Regions from separate parts of the Kluyvera intermedia genome, predicted to be linked through region 2. Evidence: predicted binding sites of a transcription regulator. Region 2 holds the regulator's gene; each other region holds the start of a gene.
What was found. The regulator CRP, encoded in region 2, controls carbon source genes, mostly activating them, when cyclic AMP is high. The targets are predictions, from matches to a motif close to ATGTGANNNNNNTCACAT.
Positions count from the first base shown of each region.

Region 1: the regulator CRP is predicted to act here: its motif matches at 1,422-1,439, upstream of U0026_RS04595 (acetyl-CoA C-acetyltransferase).
Region 3: the regulator CRP is predicted to act here: its motif matches at 1,417-1,434, upstream of bhsA (multiple stress resistance protein BhsA).
Region 4: the regulator CRP is predicted to act here: its motif matches at 1,563-1,580, upstream of rhaS (HTH-type transcriptional activator RhaS).

Region 1 is NZ_CP139986.1:950,364-953,855, reverse strand. Features, by position in the region: gene U0026_RS04595 (acetyl-CoA C-acetyltransferase) at 165-1,349, opposite strand; gene U0026_RS04590 (LysR family transcriptional regulator) at 1,461-2,330, opposite strand; gene U0026_RS04585 (multidrug/biocide efflux PACE transporter) at 2,425-2,880, shown strand; gene U0026_RS04580 (amino acid permease) at 2,998-3,492, shown strand, end outside.
Region 2 is NZ_CP139986.1:469,798-473,289, reverse strand. Features, by position in the region: gene U0026_RS02135 (phosphoribulokinase) at 1-309, shown strand, start outside; gene U0026_RS02130 (OsmC family protein) at 369-773, opposite strand; gene crp (cAMP-activated global transcriptional regulator CRP) at 1,078-1,710, shown strand; gene U0026_RS02120 (YccS/YhfK family putative transporter) at 1,763-3,492, shown strand, end outside.
Region 3 is NZ_CP139986.1:2,619,434-2,622,925, forward strand. Features, by position in the region: gene ldtC (L,D-transpeptidase LdtC) at 35-994, shown strand; gene bhsA (multiple stress resistance protein BhsA) at 1,089-1,346, opposite strand; gene U0026_RS12685 (TetR/AcrR family transcriptional regulator) at 1,592-2,230, shown strand; gene U0026_RS12690 (glycine zipper 2TM domain-containing protein) at 2,286-2,822, opposite strand; gene U0026_RS12695 (NAD(P)/FAD-dependent oxidoreductase) at 3,125-3,492, opposite strand, start outside.
Region 4 is NZ_CP139986.1:4,636,012-4,639,503, reverse strand. Features, by position in the region: gene rhaB (rhamnulokinase) at 1-1,406, opposite strand, end outside; gene rhaS (HTH-type transcriptional activator RhaS) at 1,710-2,546, shown strand; gene rhaR (HTH-type transcriptional activator RhaR) at 2,618-3,466, shown strand; gene rhaT (L-rhamnose/proton symporter RhaT) at 3,472-3,492, opposite strand, start outside.

The DNA.
Region 1 (3,492 bases), 480 kb from region 2:
GCATAAGCTAATGAGTCGTATGTGTAATAGACACAAATAAACATAAATGCATTAAGGAATGGGCTAGACGAAATCGTTTTTTTAAACTCGATAATCAGGATGCAGAAACAAAAAAAGACCTCAAATGAGGTCTTCCTTAGCCAATGTAATTTGAAAGGAAATAACTAAATATCTCGTTCCACCGCGAGCGCCACACCCTGACCGCCACCAATGCATAACGTCGCTAGCCCCTTGCGAGCATCACGTTTAACCATCTCGTGCACCAGTGAAACAAGGATACGACAACCGGATGCGCCAATAGGATGCCCCAGCGCAATCGCCCCGCCGTTAACATTCACTTTCTGCTCATTCCATTCGAGCATTCTGCCAACCGAAATAGCCTGCGCGGCAAAGGCCTCATTGGCCTCAATCAGATCGACATCACTGAGCTGCCAGCCCGCCCGCTCAAGGCAACGACGCGTGGCATAAACCGGTGCAATTCCCATTAATGCCGGATCGACACCGACGCTGGCAAACGCACGAATCCTGGCAAGGATCGGCAGCCCCAGCTCCAGCGCTTTGCTTTCGCTCATCATCAGTACCGCAGCGGCACCGTCATTAATAGAAGAGGCGTTACCAGCAGTCACTGAACCGGCACTTTCAAAGGAGGGAATAAGCTGCGCCAGCCCTTCAGCACTGGGGTCTGTTTGCGGCTGTTCATCGGTATCCACAACCTGAGAGCCGCCGCCCGGCAGCGAATTATTGACCGGTACGATTTCCTCGCAAAAACGCCCCGAATCAATCGCCTTACGCGCTTTTTGCTGCGAGCTCAGCGCCCACGCATCTTGTTGCTCGCGGCTGATTCCGTATTCGCGCGCCAGATTTTCTGCCGTGACGCCCATATGGTAATCATTGAAGGCATCCCACAGGCCGTCATGAACGAGGCTATCAATCAACTGACTGTTGCCAAGCTGTGCGCCAGTTCGGCTGTCGGTCAACACGTGCGGGGCGCGACTCATATTCTCCTGTCCGCCCGCAATCACCACGTCCGCCTCACCGCATTGAATCGCCTGGGTTGCGAGATGTAGCGCCTTAAGACCAGAACCGCAAACGTCGTTAATGGTGATTGCCGAAACGGTATTAGGCAGCCCGCCTTTAATCGCCGACTGCCGCGCGGGATTTTGTCCGGTGCCCGCCGTCAATACCTGCCCAATTATCACTTCATCAATAACGGCGGCGGAAATTCCGCTGCGAGTGACCAGGGCATTGATCACAAGGCTGCCCAGTTCCACGGCAGAATGACGCGCCAGCGCCCCCTGAAAACAACCGATGGGCGTCCGGACAGCACCTACGATAACGACATCTTTCATCTCAACCTCAGCGCAAATTAATCCGCACATAGTAGATGATTGTTATCAAATTTTTTCGTAGTTGTTTAAAAAAAGTGAGTTTTATCACAAAGGAAATTCGTATCCCGCACATTATGCCGGAACCTGCTGTAGGTACTGTCGTAGCCAGCTTCCCGCGGCGCCCAATGGCGCTTCTTTGTGCCAAAGTAAATCGATAGAAACCGACATCGGCCAACCGGCAATATCCAGCATCGTAAGCTCTGCGGAACGGGAGAATTCCTCCACCAGCGCGCAAGGTAATGCACACCAGCCGAGTCCCTGCGCCGCCATACTCAACAACATCAGATAGTTGGGTGCAGACCACACGGGCCCTCGCGCTGGCGTATTCTGTTTTTCGAGATAGGTGTTCAGGCGCAGTTCACGCCAAGTTTGTAAAAGCTCCCACTCCACACCGCGTTGTTCAACAAGCGGGTGAGTGGGCGAAACGTAGATAGCCATTCGGGTCTGCATAGGCAGCCGGGTATGCCCGATATCGGTAGGATAGTCATCTCGCGCTTCAATTAAGCCAACCTGAGCACGTCCTTTTTGCAGCAAATCAATAACGTCATCATCCTCCCCCACCAGGCATTCAAACTCAGTATGCGGAAACCGACTGTCGAACTGCGCCAGCAGATCTTCCAGCACATCGGGATGCAGCGTATCGGAAAGAACAAACGCCAGCCGCGCTTCCGTTTCACCGCTTAACGACACCGCCAGTTCGTCCAGCCGCTCGCTGGCCGCCAGAATCGCCTGGACATAACTCAAGACGCGCTGCCCCTCGGCGGTCAGTACCGGCTGACGAGCGCGACGATCAAACAGCGTGACGCCGATATCCGCCTCCAGATGAGCGATAGCCGTACTGATGGTGGACTGGCTTTTACGCAAACGTCGGGCCGCCGCAGAGAACGATCCGCAGGCCACGGTTTCGACAAATGCCGTCAGGGCTTCAGGAGAATAACGCATGAAGTATCTACTTTATCGATGGGTTCTATCTTTTACTTATCATAATTACCCATAAAATACCCACAACAACGTTCAAAAATTGAAAGGTCATCAAATGCAGCACGATTCATTACATCGCAGAAAACTCCCGGAGCGTATCTTCCATGCCGTTTGCTTTGAGGGGATCGCCACGGCGATCCTCGCGCCAACCGCCGCCTGGCTGATGCAGCGTTCCGTCGTGGAAATGGGCGGCTTAACGATCATCCTCGCCACCACCGCCATGATCTGGAACATCATCTATAACGCGGGCTTCGACCGACTGTGGCCGGTTACTCGCGTGAAACGCACCGCCAAAGTTCGCGCCTTGCACGCATTGGGTTTTGAATGTGGGTTCATCGTCATCGGCGTGGGCATTGTGTCATTCGTCCTGGGCGTCACGCTGCTACAGGCGTTCACTCTGGAAATAGGCTTCTTCTTGTTCTTTCTGCCCTACACCATGCTCTATAACTGGGTCTACGACACCCTGCGTGAGCGGGTGATTAAGCGTCGTTTAGCCCGTCACTGTGCATAAAATCACGCGATATTTCAGACCGATAGGTGTCGGTCTGAAAATGCTCAGCCACACGAAAAGCTAATTATGGTAAATTATCCGCCATTTTTTCGGTTTTATGGTTGATATATTCAGACAATGTCTAAAATTTGGTCTAAAGAAGAGACGCTCTGGAGCTTTGCCTTATATGGCACTGCCGTCGGAGCAGGAACCCTGTTCCTGCCCATCCAGTTGGGTGCCGCAGGCGCCGTGGTGCTGTTTATTACCGCCCTCGTCGCCTGGCCCCTGACGTACTGGCCACACCGCGCGTTATGCCAGTTCATTTTATCTGCTAACACTCCCGCAAGCGTCGGGATTACCGGTGCTGTCAGCCACTATTACGGCAAGAAGATTGGCAATCTGATTACCGCACTCTACTTTGTCGCATTCTTTGTGGTGGTTCTCATCTATGCGGTAGCCATTACTAACTCCTTGGCAGAGCAGATTTCCCACTATCGGCCAGTCGATTTGCCGCTGCGTGCGCTACTCAGTCTCGGGGTGGTATTGCTGTTGAACCTGATCTTTTTGACCGGTCGCCAGACCACGATCAAAGTGATGGGAATGCTGGTCTTTCCGCTTATCGCCTACTTCCTG
Region 2 (3,492 bases):
TCGATGGAGGACTACATCAACTACATTACGCCGCAATTTTCCCGCACACATATCAACTTCCAGCGCGTCCCGACGGTCGATACTTCAAACCCTTTCGCCGCCAAAAGCATTCCATCGCTCGATGAGAGCTTTGTGGTCATTCACTTCCGTAATCTTGATAACATCGATTACCCGTGGCTGCTGGCGATGCTGCAAGGATCGTTTATTTCGCACATGAATACGCTGGTGGTTCCCGGCGGCAAGCTCGGGCTGGCGATGGAGCTCATCATGATGCCGCTGGTGCAGCGTTTGATGGAAGGAAGAAGCTAAACGGCGTTAACAGCGTTCCCGGCGGCGCTGCGCTTGGCCGGGCTACGTGTCATATGCAATTAGCCTTCAATCACTTCATAAGAGTGGGTGATATTCACCGCTTTTTCGAGCATCAGCGCAACCGAGCAGTATTTCTCAGCAGACAGGGACACCGCACGAGCAACCGCGGCATCTTTAAGATCCTTACCCGTCACGATGAAGTGCAGGTTGATATGTGTGAACAGGCGCGGCGCCTCTTCACGACGTTCGGAAGTCAGTTTCACTTCGCAATCAGTGACGTCATTGCGACCCTTTTGCAAAATGGAAACCACATCAATTGCACTACAGCCACCGGCTGCCATCAGGACCACTTCCATCGGGCTTGGGGCTTTATCACCCGAGTTGCCGTCCATCAAAATCTGGTGGCCTGAAGCGGACTCACCGAGGAAGGTTAAGCCTTCAATCCATTTCACACGCGCTTGCATATTATTTAACTCCCAGGTTGCAATTTTCTTCTCAGATTACGCGTACATAACAATTCTCGCAATGGAAGGCGATCGCCGTCATGCTGAAGCGAGACACCAGGAGACACGCGCCGAAAGCTATGCTAAAACAGTCGGGATGCTACGGTAATACATAAACGTACTGCATGTATGCAGAGGACATCACATTACAGGCTGCGGCACGATTCGACAGCCGACTTCCCAGGTAACGGGAAGGATACTATTGCAACCAGTGGCTGCAATGTTTTTGCCGCTGGGAAGAGCTTATAACAGAGGATAACCGCGCATGGTGCTTGGCAAACCGCAAACAGACCCGACTCTCGAATGGTTCTTGTCTCATTGCCATATTCATAAGTACCCATCGAAGAGCACGCTGATTCACCAGGGTGAAAAAGCTGAAACGCTGTATTACATCGTCAAAGGCTCAGTGGCTGTACTCATCAAGGATGAAGAAGGCAAAGAGATGATCCTCTCTTACCTCAACCAGGGTGACTTTATCGGCGAGTTAGGCCTGTTCGAAGAAGGCCAGGAACGCAGCGCATGGGTACGGGCAAAAACCGCTTGTGAAGTTGCTGAAATCTCTTATAAAAAATTCCGTCAGCTGATTCAGGTAAACCCAGACATCCTGATGCGTTTGTCTTCGCAAATGGCACGTCGTCTGCAGATTACCTCTGAAAAAGTCGGCAACCTGGCATTCCTGGACGTGACCGGACGTATCGCCCAGACCCTGCTGAATCTGGCCAAACAGCCGGACGCAATGACCCACCCAGACGGTATGCAGATTAAAATCACCCGTCAGGAAATCGGTCAGATCGTTGGTTGTTCCCGCGAAACCGTGGGCCGTATTCTGAAAATGCTGGAAGATCAAAATCTGATCTCCGCACACGGCAAAACGATTGTCGTCTACGGCACCCGCTGATCCAGCCAAAACGGCATAGTGCTAACGCAGTATGCCGTTTTTGTTTCCCCTCATGTGGCGCAGGCTGATTTACCACCCGGAAGTCAACTATGCACTGCGGCAAACGCTGGTGTTATGTTTGCCGGTCGCCATTGGCCTGCTCTTCGGCCATCTTCAACAAGGCCTGCTGTTCTCGTTAGTTCCCGCTTGCTGCAATATCGCCGGTCTTGATACCCCGCATAAACGTTTTTTCAAACGTCTGACTATCGGCGGCTGCCTGTTTGCCGGATGCAGTCTGGCGGTACAGCTATTACTGGCAAAAGAGGTCCCGCTACCGCTCATCCTGACCGTGCTCGCCCTTTTACTTGGGGTGACAGCTGAAATCAGCGCGTTACATGGACGACTGCTACCCGCCTCGCTGATTGCCGCTATTTTCACCCTCAGTCTTGCGGGCAATATGCCTATCTGGCAGCCGCTACTGCTCTATGCGCTCGGCACACTGTGGTACGGATTATTTAACTGGTGGTGGTTCTGGATGTGGCGCGAACAGCCGCTGCGCGAATCGCTGAGCCTGCTCTATCGCCAGCTCGCCGACTACTGTGAAGCCAAGTACAGCCTGCTGACTCAGCATACTGACCCCAGCACTGCGCTGCCACCGCTGTTAAACCGTCAGCAAAAGGTGGTGGATTTAATCTCCCAATGCTACCAGCAGCTGCACATGCTGGCGGCGAACCAGCACAACGATTACAAACGCCTGCTGCGCGCTTTTCAGGTAGGGCTGGATTTACAGGAGCATATCTCCGTTAGCCTGCACCAGCCGGAAGAGGTGCAAAAGCTCGTTGAGCGTAGCCACGCGGAAGCAGTGATCCGCTGGAACGCTCAGACCGTCGCCGCACGTTTGCGCGTGCTGGCGGATGATATTCTCTACCACCGCTACCCTAGCCGTTTCACCATGGACAAGCAGATTGGCGCGCTGGAAAAAATCGCTGACCAACATCCTGATAATCCGGTCGGCCAGTTCTGCGCCTGGCACTTCAGCCGAATCGCCAGAGTGTTACGAGCCCAGCGCCCACTGTATCCGCGAGACCTGATGGCGGATAAAGAACGTCGCCTGCCGTTGTTCCCGGCAATCAAGAGCTACCTGTCGCTAAAATCCCCCGCCCTGCGCAACGCGGGCAGGCTAAGCGTCATGCTGAGTATCGCTAGCCTGATGGGCACAGCGCTGCATCTGCCAAAACCGTATTGGATCCTGATGACGGTACTGCTGGTAACGCAAAACGGCTATGGCGCAACCCGCGTACGAATTTTCCATCGGGCAGCAGGTACGCTTGCTGGTCTGGTGATTGCAGCCATCGCCCTGCACTTCCACGCACCACAAGGGCTAGCGCTTGCCGGGATGCTGGTTATCACACTCAGCAGCTACCTGATTATTCGCCGCAGCTATGGTTGGGCCACCGTTGGTTTTACCGTCACGGCGGTATATACCCTACAAATTCTCACGTTAAATGGTGAACAGTTTATCGTTGCCCGCTTTATCGACACCATCATCGGCTGCCTGATTGCCTTCGGCGGTATGCTCTGGCTGTGGCCACAATGGCAAAGCGGTCAACTGCGACAAAGTGCCCAGGCAGCGCTGGAGGCCGATCAGGAAGCCATTCGTCTGATCCTAAGCCCAGACCCACAGGCCCCTAAGCTTGCGTATCAGCGCATGCGCGTAAACCAGGCCCACAATACGCTGTTCAACACCCTTAATCAGGCCATGCAGGAGCCGGGCTTTAACCCGCGTTATCTGGAAGACATGAA
Region 3 (3,492 bases), 2.1 Mb from region 2:
TAAGTAACATTTTGCAACTTTGGGGATTAGCGTGATGCATCAAACTCTGCGACTTACACGCTGGCTGCTGGGATTCGCTCTCGCCGCTAGTATTGTGTTACCGGTCAGCGCCAACACCTGGCCCTTACCGCCACCGGGCAGCCGCCTGGTGGGTGAGAACCGTTTCCATGTGGTGGAAAATAACGGCGGCTCGCTGGAAGCCATCGCCAAGAAATATAACGTCGGCTTTCTGGCACTGTTACAGGCCAATCCCGGCGTCGATCCTTACGTTCCTCGCGCTGGCAGCGTGTTGACCATCCCACTGCAAACCCTGCTGCCAGACGTGCCGCGTGAAGGGATTGTGCTCAATCTGGCGGAGCTGCGTCTTTACTATTATCCGCCGGGCAGCAATAAGGTGACGGTCTACCCTATCGGTATCGGCCAACTGGGCGGCGATACAATAACCCCGACGATGGTCACCACCGTGTCCGATAAGCGGGCAAACCCAACCTGGACGCCGACCGCTAATATTCGCGCACGCTATAAAGCACAAGGCGTTGATCTCCCGGCAGTGATGCCAGCCGGCCCGGATAACCCAATGGGCCACCATGCCATTCGCCTCGCGGCCTACGGTGGCGTCTATCTATTACACGGAACCAACGCCGATTTTGGTATCGGGATGCGCGTCAGCTCAGGCTGTATTCGTCTGCGTGACGGTGATATTAAAGCGCTGTTTGATGAAGTGAAGCCGGGCACCAAAGTGAATATCATCAACACACCGATTAAAGCGTCAATTGAGCCCAATGGCGTGCATTGGGTGGAAGTCCATCAGCCGCTGTCAGAGCATATTGATGACGATCCGCAAACGCTACCAATCGTCCTCAACGCCGGTATGAAAGCGTTCAGTCAAAATGCCAATACCGACGGTGAAGTGATGAATAAAGCAATGGATGTGCGTTCAGGCATGCCGGTTGATGTCAGCCGCCATGACGCGGTTTCCCAGCAGAATATGTAGTAAATAGCCTATAAAAGAAAAGGCCCTGAGCGGGTTACGCTCAGGGCCTTTTTTATCGCAGTGGTATATTAAAGCATTATGAGGGTTTTAATGCTTATTTATAGATAACCGCGGTACCGTGGAGGGTATTCGGACCGCTTACTGAAGTGATACGGAATGATTTCGCACCCATCGCATCAGCTTTCTGTGACAATTCTTGTTCCAGCGACGCCAGGTTTGGACCCGCAGTTGCAGCGATGCTGCCGACTTTTTGCTGATCTGCTGGAGTGGACTGCACTTCAACAGCGGCGAAACTTGCAAATGACAGTGAACTTAGAACGGCTGCGATGGCCAGAGTTTTTACGTTTTTCATAATTATTACCTTTGCAGATGATTTTTGTAGGTCAGACGTCATTAACTTAACGATCGATAAGATAATCATAATGAGATCTGCATCACACGTCAACGCTATTTTTATAACGATCGTTTAGTTAATTAAAATTCATATATATTTCATATGAATATGTTTCATTTATTTTTGTCACGGAAGCGCTAGCCCCTGCCGACGATTATTTTTATAATGGACGTTCACTAAAACCGACTAAGGTAGGCGGCACGATGACAACTGACACGCAAAGTTGCGCGAAAAAAGGCCGTGGTCGACCGAAAGTATTCGACCGGGAAGCGGCGCTTGATAAAGCGATGACGCTTTTCTGGCAGTATGGCTATGAAGCAACGTCTCTCTCTGACCTTGTCGAGGCGACGGGTGCGAAAGCGCCAACGCTGTATGCTGAGTTTGCGAACAAAGAGGGGCTCTTTCGCGCCGTTCTCGATCACTATATTTCGCACTTTGCCTCGAAAAATGAAGCTTGCCTGTTTTGCGAAGAGCAGACGGTCACTGAAGCGTTAAGAAATTACTTCACCGCTGTGGCGACCTGCTTTACCAGCAAAGACACTCCTGCGGGCTGTTTTATGATCAACACGTCAGCGGCGCTCGCGGCATCGTCTAAAGAGATTGCAAAAACCATCAAGTCCCGTCATGCGGTGCAAGAACAGACGCTATGCCAGTTCCTGCAACTGCGTCAGGCACGCGGTGAAATCCCGGCTGAGAAAAACGTCAAAGAACTGGCGCTGTTCCTGGGCTGTATTTTGCAGGGAATGTCGATAAGCGCTCGTGAAGGGGCAAGCTTTGAAACGCTGATGCAGATTATTGAAACAACGCTGCGTCTGTGGCCACAAATGATTATACAATCCTAAAAAAAACGCCCCGCTATCAATATGGCAGCGGGGCGAATACTATTGTAACGCTATTTTAGGCTTTATTAAGAACAAGCTGGCCATTGTTATCCAACGGGATTTGGCTGCCTGGGTTCTTATCCATACGGATTTTCCCCTGCTGGTCGCCAATTTTATAGGTGACATCATACCCGAGCGTTTTCTCAGACTTGTCATACACCGTTTTACAACGCTGTTCGGTCGTAGTGTAAGTATCATTATTCTGCATCGCGCCCTGCGCCTGGTTACCGGCATAGCCGCCCCCTAACGCACCGACAACGGTGGCAACATCTTTACCGCGACCACCGCCAAACTGATGACCAATGACCCCACCGGCAACGGCACCGAGGACGGAACCAGCGATACGGTTTTCATCTTGCACCGGTCGACGGTGCGTCACCGTCACGTTTCGGCACTCTTTACGGGGATTTTTAACGGTTTCCGTGATGGGTGTAGAAGAGACGACCTGGGCATACTGTGGGCCACGGTCGAAAACGTTCATACTCGCTACGGCAGCAACCCCAAGTGCGGCTGCGACGCCAATACCCATACCCGCCAACATAGATTTATTCACGGGACTTCCTCCTTTGTTGCAATTACTGACAATTGTGCAACGATTTGTTAGCACAGCCAATCAGACAAAGACGCAAAAGAAGTGTTTTATAGGGGGGAGTGAGGGTTTCAGAGGATTCTGAGCCACCCGGCGGCGCTGCGCTTGGCCGGGCTACTCTATCAACCTGTGGGCCTGATAAGGCACAGCGCCGCTGGAAAACCAACGGCACAAACAGTAACCCGGCCAGGCACATCGCCGCCGGGAAACAACAGCACAAACAGTAGCCCGGCCAGGCACATCGCCGCCGGGAAACAACAGCGAAATTAGTGAAGCTTAAGACGCGGACGAATGACCCGGTTAATACTACCAACCAGCATCATCAGCGCAGTTTTGCAGTAACCGTGCAGCGCAATCTGGTGCATACGGTACAAGGAAATGTAAACCATACGCGCAATACGCCCTTCAATCATCATCGAGCCACGCATCAGGTTACCCATCAGGCTGCCGACGGTGGAATAATTGGAGAGTGAAACCAGAGAGCCGTGATCTTTATAGCTGTAGGCTTTAAGCTCTTTGCCCTTCATCTGCGCCAGAATGTTATTCAGCGCACAGCTTGCCATCTGATGCGCAGCCTGAGCACGTGGCGGAACAAAACCGCCTTCTGGACGCGCGCAAGATGCACAGTCGCCAA
Region 4 (3,492 bases), 570 kb from region 2:
TTATCTGGATTAGGGGTAAAAGTTGTGAGGCCGTAGTTATGGCTCACCACCTTGCGGAAATCGTCGACGTTGGACAGTTCATCCAGCGTCATCAGTTGAATACCAATATTGCCGAGGGTAGAGGCTTCAATCGGGCCTGCGACCACGGTTATCCCACACGCATCGGCGCACAGCTGGTTTAGCAATTGGTTCTGGCAGCCGCCGCCGACAATATGAAGCTGGCTAAACGGCCTACCGCGCAGTTGCGCCAGTTCGTTCAGAACATCCGCGTACAGCAGCGCCAGGCTATCGAAAATACAGCGAGCGAGTTCAGCGGCGCTGGTCGGCACCGGCTGCGCGCTTTCACGGCAGGCGGCCTGAATTTCAGCGCTCATGTTTTCCGGGTTGATAAAACGATCGTCGTTCGGGTTAATCAGGCAGTGACAGGCCGGCAGCTTGGCCGTTTCGGCAATCAGCGTTGCCAGGCAACTGATGTTTTGCTCTTTCAAGACGCGCTGTAATAGCCACAACCCCATAATGTTTTTCAGCACCCGGTAACGGCCTTCTGCACCGCCTTCATTGGTGATGTTGGCGCGCTGGGCTTGCTCGCTGGTGTAAGGTTTTTTGCTTTCAAAGCCCATCAACGACCAAGTGCCGGAAGAGAGATAGGCGGCGTCAGTATCTGCTAATGGTGAGGCGATAACGGCGCTGGCGGTATCGTGACTGGCCACGGCAACCACCGGGATATGATTACCCTGCGGGCAAATCCAGTGACCGACCACATTGCCGGGATGCGTTGGCGTACCGAACCATGACGGCGGTGCGCCGGTCCAGTTCAGCAGGTCTTCATCCCAGTTATCACTGTCGATATTGACGAGCTGGGTGGTGGTTGCATTGGTGTATTCCCAGTTCATCTTTCCGGTGAGGCGGTAGCCGAAATAGTCTGGGATCAACAAGGCATGAGCGGCCTGTGATACGAGATCCGGCTGCTGCTCAACCAGCGCACGAAGCTGATATAACGTGTTAAACGGCAGAAATTGAATGCCACTGCGACGGTAAATATCACCTTTACCCAACTGCTCCATGGCGAGGGCCATCACGCCGTCGGTGCGCTTGTCGCGATACGCCACCGGCAGGCCAACCCGCTGACCGTTTTTATCCAGCAGCACATAGTCCACGCCCCAGGTATCGATACCGATGCTGTCGATAAGAATGCCTTCTTCGCAAACCTTGTTGAGGCCGATACGGATCTCGGCTTCCAGCCCATCGATATCCCAGGTGTCAAAACCCGCCTGCTTATGCAGATTGTTGACGAAACGGTGGATTTCGCGCAGTGACAGCAAGCGTGTGTCGGCATCAAAACGCGCCAGCATTACACGTCCGCTTGAGGCGCCTAAATCGACGGCCACGCAATGGCGAAAAGTCATGGTAAGAGTCCTTCTAAGAGTCATTACCGATTAGTCTAAAAAAGGGGTGATGAAACAACCTTCTCGTTACTGACAGTCGCCATAGGGCGCTGGCAAGAAAGCAAAGGTGAACGTGAGGGAGTTCACAAATTCTTGCGATGGCACTGGGTTAAGGGGGTGTGATGGTGAGCGCATTTCCCGATCTTTCCGGCTATTTCTTGAAAAAACGACCGGATTTGCGCGCTTTACTGTCAAAACGTCAAGGTCAGATCGCTCATCGGATATTACTATCCTGATAACTTTTCTCATCTGGCGGGAGTCGTTATGACCGTACTACACAGCGTGGATTTCTTCTCTTCAGGTCACCTGCCCGTTGCTATCGAACAACGACTTCCGCAGGGCGCATTTCCTGAGCATCATCATGATTTTAATGAGATTGTTATCGTCGATCATGGATCGGGTATTCATGTGTTCAATGGTCAGCCGCATACAATTTGCGGCGGAACAGTGTGCTTCGTCCGCGACTTTGACCGACATCTGTATGAGCATACCGATAACCTGTGCCTGACCAATGTGTTGTATCGCGCACCAGATGCTTTCCAGTTTTTGTCAGGGCTGAATAAGCTGTTACCGCAGGAGCAGGACGGTCACTATCCTTCCCATTGGCGCGTAAACCAGAGCACTTTGCAGCAGGTGCGGGCTATCGTCAGTCAGATGGAAGAGGTGAAGGACGGTATCGATATGATGTCGTTAGCCAACCGTGAGATTCTGTTTATGCAACTGCTGGTGTTGCTGCGTAAAGGCAGCCAGGAGCAAGGAGCGGAGGACAATGATGCGCGGCTCAATCAGCTGATGGCCTGGCTTGAAGATCACTTCGCAGAAGAGGTGTGCTGGGAAGGGCTGGCAGAGAGTTTCTCTTTATCGCTGCGCACGCTGCATCGCCAGCTCAAGCACTGTACTGGTTTAACGCCGCAGCGTTATCTCAATCGCCTGCGCCTGATTAAGGCGCGGCATCTGTTGCGCCATAGCGATGACAGCGTGACCGACATTGCCTACCGCTGTGGTTTTGGCGACAGCAACCACTTCTCAACCTTGTTCCGCCGGGAATTTAACTGGTCACCGCGGGATATTCGTCAGGGACGTGACACGTTGCTCCAGTAACGCGAGGACAATCACCGTTTTTTAGCGCAAAACGGCGAATAATAATCGGCTGTGAGTCGAGAGGTATCCGCGTGTCCGGTCAGTTAATCCTGCGAAAATCTGAATTTTTTACCAGCCCGGCGCAGGCCGTGGCGGTGGCTGACCGCTATCCACAGAATGTTTTTGCTGAACATACACATGATTTTTACGAGCTGGTGATGGTCTGGCGCGGCAACGGCTTACATATCCTCAATGACCGCCCCTATCGGATTACACGCGGCGACCTCTTTTACATCCGCGCTGAAGATAAGCACTCCTACGCCTCTGTTAACGATCTGGTTTTACAAAATATTATCTACTGTCCCGAGCGCTTAAAGCTCAACCTCGATTGGGTATCCCATATTCCAGGATTGCACGGTTCACACTGGGCGCCGCACTGGCGTATTGGCAGTACCGGCATGAACCAGGCGCGGCAAATCATGACCCAGCTTGAGCAGGAGAGTCGCAAAGATGACGCGCTGGCAAATGAGATGTCTGAACTGCTGTTTGCCCAGCTGGTGGTGTGCCTCAAACGCTATCGTTACGCCACCGATAACCAGAACGCGACACAGAGTGAGGCGCTGCTGGATAGGCTACTGACGGTGCTGGCGGGGAGCCTCAATCGTCCTTTTGCGTTGGATAGCTTCTGTGAGCAGCAGGCGTGCAGCGAACGCACGCTGCGCCAGCAGTTCCGTAGTCAGACCGGCATGACGGTGAACCACTACCTGCGTCAGCTACGAATTTGTCATGCGCAGTATCTTCTGCAACATACTGAACTGCTGATTGGTGAAGTGGCGATGCAGTGCGGGTTTGAGGACAGTAACTATTTTTCGGTAGTGTTTAACCGGGAAGTGGGAATGACGCCGGGGCAGTGGCGGCAACGCAGTCGCATTGCCGCCTGAAGGATCTAGCTTGCCATTCCTAGCCC